2 regions of the Jeotgalicoccus sp. S0W5 genome follow, and region 2 is predicted to be linked to the other one. Evidence: riboswitches for the same ligand, from Rfam matches in the RefSeq annotation. Region 2 holds a riboswitch; the other holds the start of a gene.
What was found. Region 2 has a riboswitch for lysine ahead of EYB29_RS10690 (Na+/H+ antiporter NhaC family protein). Riboswitches for the same ligand answer to the same signal wherever they lie in the genome.

Region 1: another riboswitch for lysine. It lies ahead of EYB29_RS04675 (aspartate-semialdehyde dehydrogenase); the one in region 2 lies ahead of EYB29_RS10690 (Na+/H+ antiporter NhaC family protein).

The regions. Positions count from the first base shown of each region.
Region 1 is NZ_SIRQ01000003.1:457,809-462,247, forward strand. Features, by position in the region: gene dapB (4-hydroxy-tetrahydrodipicolinate reductase) at 1-219, opposite strand, end outside; gene dapA (4-hydroxy-tetrahydrodipicolinate synthase) at 216-1,106, opposite strand; gene EYB29_RS04675 (aspartate-semialdehyde dehydrogenase) at 1,120-2,097, opposite strand; lysine riboswitch at 2,182-2,363, opposite strand; gene EYB29_RS04680 (ABC-F family ATP-binding cassette domain-containing protein) at 2,428-4,029, opposite strand; gene EYB29_RS04685 (CvfB family protein) at 4,199-4,439, shown strand, end outside.
Region 2 is NZ_SIRQ01000018.1:163,452-167,890, forward strand. Features, by position in the region: gene EYB29_RS10690 (Na+/H+ antiporter NhaC family protein) at 1-1,501, opposite strand, end outside; lysine riboswitch at 1,574-1,737, opposite strand; gene EYB29_RS10695 (bifunctional metallophosphatase/5'-nucleotidase) at 1,779-3,098, opposite strand; gene EYB29_RS10700 (sulfite exporter TauE/SafE family protein) at 3,111-3,938, opposite strand; gene EYB29_RS10705 (DUF72 domain-containing protein) at 3,952-4,439, opposite strand, start outside.

The DNA of each region.
Region 1 (4,439 bases), on a different contig from region 2:
GACGAGTGGTGTTTTAAAGTCTTCTGAAATCAAAGGAATCAATCTTTCAGGATTTGAAAAATCAATTGCAACATCTGCACCCGCTTCATCAATACTCGTAAAATTAGGGTAGATATCTGTCGATGATGAAATCACACCGACAATCTCATGTCCCTTTTCCTTAGCGAGACGACTAACAATTTGATTCATCGTCCCGTAACCAATCAAGAGTATCTTCATACTCTGACACCTTCTTTGTAACTTTGATAAACATCAACAACAGTCTGTCTAACTGCTTCATCTAATGGTAAGAGTGGAAGTCTTAGTTCATATTGACCAAAACCAAGTTCTGCTGTGAGTGCTTTAACTGGGATTGGGTTGACGTCTACTTGTACAGCATTGATGACCGGCATTAAATCTTTAAAACGTGCTCTTGCGGTTTCACGGTCATTATTGGTTTGACGCTCGTAGACATCTTGTAATTCTTTTGGAATCACATTGCCGACTACTGAAATTAAACCTTTACCGCCAAGATCTGTAAAGTCTGTGAAATTATCATCGTTGCCACTGTAGAGGGCAAAGTTTTCATCGACTAAGTTTAAGACGTTGATTGTGTAGTTTAAGTCACCAACAGCATCTTTTAAAGCGACAATATTTCTGTGTTGGCTGAGTTCTAGTACCGTCTCAGGTTCAATTGATAAGTTCGTTCTGGACGGCACATTATATAAGACAATCGGAATGTTAATGGCATCTGCAATCGTTGTGAAGTGTGCCACTAAACCGCGTTGATTACTCTTATTGTAATAAGGCGTAATTAACATGACTGCGTCAGCACCCGCTTCTTCAGCATATTTCGATAGGGCCATTGAACGCTCTGTAGAGTTTGTTCCGGTCCCTGCAATCACTGGCACACGACCATTCACTGTTTCAATCGCTGTATTTAATAGTCCTTTGATTTCATCATCTGAAAGGGTAGGGGATTCTCCTGTTGTACCATTGATAATTAAACTTTGTGCGTTGTGCTCGATTAAAAATTCAATATGATTTTTATATGCTTCATAATCCACTTGATTATTCGAAAATGGGGTGGTCATTGCAACACCAATACCTTCAAAAATATGGGTCATATATATCCGCTCCTTATTTATTATCGATTAGCGTTTTAAGAATTTGAACTGTGTTTTGTGCGGCACCTTTAAGTAAGTTGTCTCCGACACACCATACGTGGAAGGTGTTCTCGAGCGTTGGGTCTTTTCTAATACGACCGACGTAAATCTCATTTTGATGGGATGCTTCAAACGGTGTAGGGTAGACACCATTTTTAGGATCATCCATCAAGACAATGTGTGGTACGTTTCTAAAAGCATTCCTAACTTCTTCTTCTGTTGCTCTCTTTTCTAAAGTCACATTGATCTGAACACTGTGACTTGAAATCACCGGTACTCTCACACAAGTTGCAGTGACCTGAATATCATCATTTCCAAGAATCTTTTTCGTTTCATCAATCATTTTGACTTCTTCTTTTGTATAACCATCTTCTAAAAAAACATCAATTTGAGGAATCACATTGTTATATATTGGTTTCGGATATGTTGTCGGTGCTTCACCTTTTGCACCTTCTTCTAAATCCCTAATGCCACCTGCACCTGAACCAGATACTGATTGGTAAGTTGCGTAATGGACACGCTTGATACCAAAGATATCGTAGAGTGGTTGTAAGGCAATGACAGATTGAATTGTTGAACAGTTCGGGTTCGCTATAATCTTTCTATTTAATCTAGGCTCATTAATCTCTGGAACGATGAGATCGATATCATCCTTCATTCTCCAAAAGCTTGAATTATCGATAATGATTGCGCCATTGTCTTCAAAAAGTGGGGCGAACTTTTCACTCGCCCGCCCACCTGCACTCATGACGACATAATCAAAGCCATCCTTTGTTTTATCTTTCGTTAATTCTTCGACAATGTAAGTTTGTCCTTTAAACTCAACTTCTTTACCACTTGAACGCTTGGATGAAAATAAGACCAAGTCATCAAAAGGGATTTCATATTGCTCAATCATTTCTAACATTTTTGTACCTACAACACCTGTTGCACCAACTACTGCTAATTTCATAACATGCCTCCTAGTTTTATAAGTACAATCAAAAATGTAAATAAAAAAACAAGCCTGGGTGACCAGACTTGTTTAAAATTTATATACAAGTGATGCACTCCATTATCCGTGAAAATAATGACAAATCCTTAGCTCTTAACCTACGAATCCAACGAGTGGTAGCTGCGTTTCTACCATTCATTTCGGCATCTCACCCTTTAGTCATATACACTTTCGCAGAAGTTAAGTATATGAGTACTCATGATTGATGCGCCTCATCTTAATAATATTTAGTTTTTGTCGTTAGATGTCATTATACATAAGGTAATATTCAAAGTAAACAGAAAGTTCTTATTTCTTGATAATTCCTTTTTCTACAAGGTAATCTTCATAACCAATTTCCTTAACGATTGCCTTGTTGTCAGAGATGTCTAAGACTGTGTTTGAAATTGTATTTATGAACTCTAAGTCGTGTGATGTAAAGATCATAGAACCTTTAAATTTCTTCAAGCCATCGTTGACCGCAGTAATGCTTTCTAAGTCTAAGTGGTTTGTTGGCTCATCAAGTAGAATGACGTTAGCTTGAGATAACATCATCTTACTGAGCATGGCGCGTACTTTCTCTCCCCCTGATAATACGCTCGCTTTTTTCTTCGCTTCTTCACCAGAAAAGAGCATGCGACCTAAGAAGCCTCTTAAGAATGTTTCAGTCTGTTCTTCTGGTGGTGCATACTGACGCAACCATTCAACAAGACTTAAGTCCACACCTTCAAAGTACTCAGAATTATCTTTAGGGAAGTAAGATTGTGATGTTGTGACACCCCAGCGAACTTCGCCTTCATCAGCCTCAATTTCTCCAGCTAAAATACGAAGTAGGGTCGTTCTTTGTAATTCTGATCCACCTGTTAGTATGACTTTACTATAAGGTGCTAAAGTAAATGATAGGTTATCAAGTACCTTTTCACCGTCAATAGAGTAGGAGAGTCCAGTAACTTGTAAGAGCTCATTACCGATTTCTCTACCTGCAGTAAAGTTGACAAATGGATAGCGACGAGATGAAGGTTGAATATCTTCAAGTTCAATCTTATCAAGCATCTTCTTACGGCTGGTTGCCTGCTTAGATTTTGAAGCGTTGGCAGAGAACCGAGCAACGAAGTCTTTTAGTTCCTTAATCTTTTCTTCTTTTTTCTTATTTTGGTCTTGGGCCATTTGTAGGGCCATCTGACTAGATTGATACCAGAAATCGTAGTTTCCAACATAGACTTTAATCTTACCAAAGTCTAAATCCGCAATATGTGTACATACATTATTTAGGAAGTGTCGGTCGTGGGATACGACGATTACAGTGTTTTCAAAATCGATTAAGAATTCTTCTAACCACTGTACCGCTTCAATGTCTAAACCGTTGGTCGGCTCATCGAGTAACAGTACATCAGGATTACCGAATAGACTTTGAGCTAAAAGCACTTTTACCTTTTGTGTATTATCAAGTTCGGACATGTTCTTATCAACTAAGTCGTGAGGAATTCCAAGGCCGTGGAGTAGGGACTCTGCATCACTTTCTGCAGTCCAACCACCCATTTCACCAAATTCTCCTTCAAGTTCAGCCGCTCTAATACCGTCCTCATCTGAAAAATCAGGTTTCATGTAGATTTCATTCTTTTCGTTCATAACATTCCATAATTTCTCATGGCCCATCATGACAACGTCTAAAACTCTTGTGTCTTCATAACCAAAGTGATCCTGTCTTAAGAACGCCATGCGTTCGTCTTGTCCTAAAATCACGTGGCCATCTGAGTCAACTTCACCAGTTAATACCTTAAGAAATGTAGATTTACCTGCACCATTTGCACCGATTAATCCGTAGCAATTCCCTGGTGTGAATTTAATGTTTACATCTTCAAAAAGCTTTCTATCTCCAAATCTCAGACTCACGTCGCTTACTTGCAGCATGTGCATTCTCCTTTATATTAAACATTCGTTTTAAAAGTTTACATTCATAAGCGATGATACCATAAATATGATATTATTGGAATATAGTTAACCTTTGAAACCAATGAGGCTATTGCTAAAATAGAACTTAATAGTTTAAAACAATTTGTGAAATAAATGAGGACTTAAAATGACTAAAATATCAGGTACAGTACAATTTTTAAAAGTAATCAAAAAAGAAGGCTCGACCTATCATCTTGTAACTGAAGATGAAAAGTATATCCGCATGAACCGTTCAGAAATCGAAGAAGACTTGGATTATGATATTGACGAAGAAGTACCGGTCTTTATCTACCCAAACCGTTCAGGTGAACTCTTCGCAACACCTAAAATCCCGAGCATTACAGCCGACAAATTCGGCTACGCACGAG
Region 2 (4,439 bases):
GTGCTAGACCAACACTAAGTGTTGTCCCGAGTACAACAAAGGCAACTAGCCCGATAACAGCTGATAAAATGGCATAAGGTAACTGGGTCATTACGTGAACGATATAGTCCGCCCCGGAGCCAGTTGCTGATAGAATTGTCGTATCAGAAATTGGTGAACAGTGATCACCAAATACCGCACCAGCTAGTACAGCTGCAATTGATGGTAATAATAAATCAGTTGCATTTAATGAAATCATAATTTCGCCTGCAATTGGAATTAATATACCGAATGAACCCCAGCTTGTTCCCGTTGCCATAGCCATAATACATGCAACAATAAAAATGACGGCAGGAACAAGTGAAACGGGCAGGTTAGAACTTTCAACCATACCTCCGAGCACATCACCTGTTCCGAGTTCAGTAATTAAACCACCAATCATCCAAGCGAAAGTTAAGACTAACATTGCTGGAAACATTGCAAGGAACCCTGTTTTAATTCCTAAAAGTACTTGTTTAAATCCAAAGTTATCATCGTTCTTTGTATGTCCAATATAGTAAACTAGAGCTAAAGCTAGCCCTACAAGACCACCAATTACTAATGAGTGGGTAATCATCATATTCTCCAACATATCGATTAAGGTCCAAGAACCAGCCGCAATCCCCCCAGAGATGAACATGCTTGCAATAACAGTTATTGCTAAACCGATGATTGGTACTGTTAATGCTTTAGCACTGGAGCCTTCATGAACTGGGAGGTCGTCTTCTTCAGTTGCCATATCAGGTACCTTATCCCTTAAAATACCTTCGTTAATGGCTAAGTCTTCTTGTTTTCTCATCGGACCAATATCGAACTTAAAAATAATAACGAAAAGCATAATTGCCATTGCAGCAATGACATAGAAGTTCATTGGCACCATATACATAAAGCTTTGGAAAGGAGAAATATGTTCTAGACCAGCACTGACTAACAATGGAGCTGTCATACCCATAATACCCGCACCCCAACTTGAAATTGGAACCATTATAGATACTGGAGAAGCTGTTGTATCAACCAAGTATGCAAGCTTTGCTCTAGAAATTTTAAATTTGTCCGTGATGGGTTTGGCAACTTGACCAACAATTAAAGAACTAAAGTAATCATCTATAAAAATAATAACGCCTAAAAGTCCGGTAATAAGACCCGCTCCATGTCTAGTTTTAACTTTCGTTAAGGCCCATTCCGTAAAGGCTTTTGCACCGCCTGACATGTTCATAAATGCAGTCATAATACCAAGTAATGTTAAAAATATTAAGATGAAGGCGTTCCATGTGTTTAAACCACCATCTTCAATAAATATTGCTAAAAATGAGTCGATTAAAATTTGGAAGAACTCACCAAAGTGCCCACCAGCAATAACGAAAGCAGCAGTCACAATTCCGGCACCTAAACTGATACTGACTTTTCTAGTTAAAATAACTAAGATCAGTGTGAGTAAAGGTGGGACCAAGGGCATGTATTCCCAACTTAAAAAAGATTCCATATGTATTTCCTCCTAAAAATTTCAAATAAAAAAAACCATAAACACGCTATTATGTACGCATTTATGATTCCAATGTACTGTAGCGCATCATATAACTGACAGTCCTTAGTCTCTTAAACTAAGACCCAGAATAAGTACCCGCCGGTCTTATTCTTCGGCGTCTTTCCCTTTCGATATTCCTAATCGCATGCCTGCTAGAATATTTACTGATAAAAAACGCAACCTCTACTTTTTTTATTCAATTGTTTTTCATTATAACACAAGCTTTTATAAATGACTATAAGCATTTTAAATAGTTCTTGATAATGTCGCGGAGTAAATCTGGCATCATATAATCTTTTTTTGAATATCTAAACTGTGGGAAAATACGACCAAATGTATACATATCTAAAGTACCAAGTGAATATGTACGTCCATCATCAATTAATTCATTGCCGATGTAATACTCTCTCTCAGATTGAACGTACGATATATTATCCATGACAAAGGCACCAAATATATCACCTCTAAAACCGAGGCCCCTGACAATCTCATCCTTATACTCATGACGATTTGCTTCTGTAAAAACTTCTTTCATTTCTCGTCCTGTCAACTCGATTTTCACAGCATTAATCGCGTGTGGTAATACTTTGTGTAAAGCATACTCTGTCAATTCTCCACCTTCAAACGGACTCGCCACTAGACCAGTATGAATAAGACCTACATCACTGTCTGTAAAATCTCGTATCATATAAGCTAGTAAGGATGCAAAACGAGAGGCAGAATACAGTCGTCTTTCAATCGGATAGGCGTCACTTTTAATCACTGTATTACTCAGCATTTCTTTACCGAGTTGATAATAATTGTTTTCTTTAGGTGCAAGGAAGTCGGCCTCAATCAATTTTGCATTTTTACCGATCAATTTTTTACCTTGAAAGTTCAAGGTCACTTCTCCAATATACTCACCGTATCGACCAGCGGCAGCTAAGAGTACGCCATTAATGCGCTCGCCATAATCAAAGTGGTGATGTGTGTGTGAAGATAAAATCAAATCAATCTCTGGAAAGCGGTTCGCTAAATTTTCATCATCATACATACCAAGATGGCTTAGCATAACAATGACATCCACCTTACCCCGAAGTTCAGCTAAATATTTTTCAACCCATGAGAATGCATCTGCAACTTCCCAGTCTAAGGCTAAGTAAAATGGGGTAAATTCAACAGTCGCCGCTATAAAACCAATCTTAACACCCTTCACTTCCTTAATAGTGTAGGGTTTAAAAAATGGATTATCCGCACCAACCTCTCTTAAGTTTGTACAAATAACATCAAAGTTCGCATCATCATAAAGGTGTTTCAATTGATCTTTTGTAAGGGTAATACCTTCATTATTCCCTATCGTCGCAACATCGCATGTCGCTTCGTTTAATAGTTCAATATTTCCTTTACCGAGCGTTGCCTCAGTGTATGGATGTGAGCGGTCAACATGATCACCAATGTCCACATATACCATGTTATCTCTGTATTGGTGTCTTTTATCGTTAAGAAAACTAGTAAATTTCACATAGTTATCTAACGCACTGTGAATATCATTTGTGTGATAAATCTTCACTTCCATACTATACACTCCTTAGAAAAAAGTTTGAGAAATTAAATATATACCCAGTAGGAATAGAACAGAACGTAAGATGATAACGAGACTGTTTGAGTTGAATTTCTGATTAATCTTAACACCTATATTCGCACCTAAAATAGCAGCAGGCACAAGTAAGAGTATATACATAAAGACGACATTCCCTTGTAGTATATGACCTGAGGCAGAGGATAAGCCAGAAAAGAAGACCATCATCATACTTGTACCAATGGCAATAGTCGGTGGCATACGAAAGACCATCAACATGAGCGGCGTCATCAGTACGCCACCACCAATACCGAAGAGCCCCGTTACAAAACCAACTAGAAACGTAATTGCAATAGCCAGATACGGTGGGAAACCATAGTGATAGACATTCCCCATATTGTCTCTATGAGGCTTCATATATTTAGGATTTTGAAATATTTTTAATGGTTTAATCTTGTTTCTAACGACCAACAAAATAGAAACAAAAATTAGGAAGACACCAAAGTATAAATTGAAACTATCCACTGTAAAAAGACTACTCGCATAAGAACCTGTGAAGGCTCCAGGAATTAGTCCGATTAAAAATAGCGTACCATTTTGTCTATCAACTTGATTGTTTTTTGCATACGACCACATCGCACTTAAGCCTGTGAAAATTAATAGCATACTAGATGTACCGACAGCTGTTTGAGGTGTTATCGCAGGTAAGAGCCCTAAAGATAGTCCGAAATACATTAGTGCAGGCACAACAATAACACCCCCGCCAATACCGACGAGTGATCCTAAAATAGAAGAGAGTAACCCGATTAACATCAGTATAATGACAACTGTAATCATGTCGTCCAGCCCCTTAGAATAGTTTCAATTGTTTAGGAAATAGCCCGCTATATTCAATATCCATTAAATCTATAAAAGTCTTGGCATTTCCTGCAGCATGGCCACCGGAATTATTATTAAAGACGATATATATATGTTTCGTTTTATGTTTTAGAATATCCACTTGTCTTTTCAACCAAGCGAGCTCATCTTTGTTATAATCATATAGATAACGTACCTCACGCCACTCATCAGAAGTTCGATTTTGCTGGGTCCAACCATGTACGTTACGACCATGTAGTCTAATAAAGGCAATATCATCAGTGACTCTGTTAACAAATGGTATTGACCCGATACCAGCATTGGGTTCGTCACAAATACTGTGAATCAATTCTGAGTCATGTAAAAAACTAAGCGTTTCTTCTTTATACTCATCTTGAAACCATGTTTGGTTACGAAATTCTACTGCAATTTTGTATGGTTTTAATAATTCTGTTGCAAATTTTACATATCTTATATTTT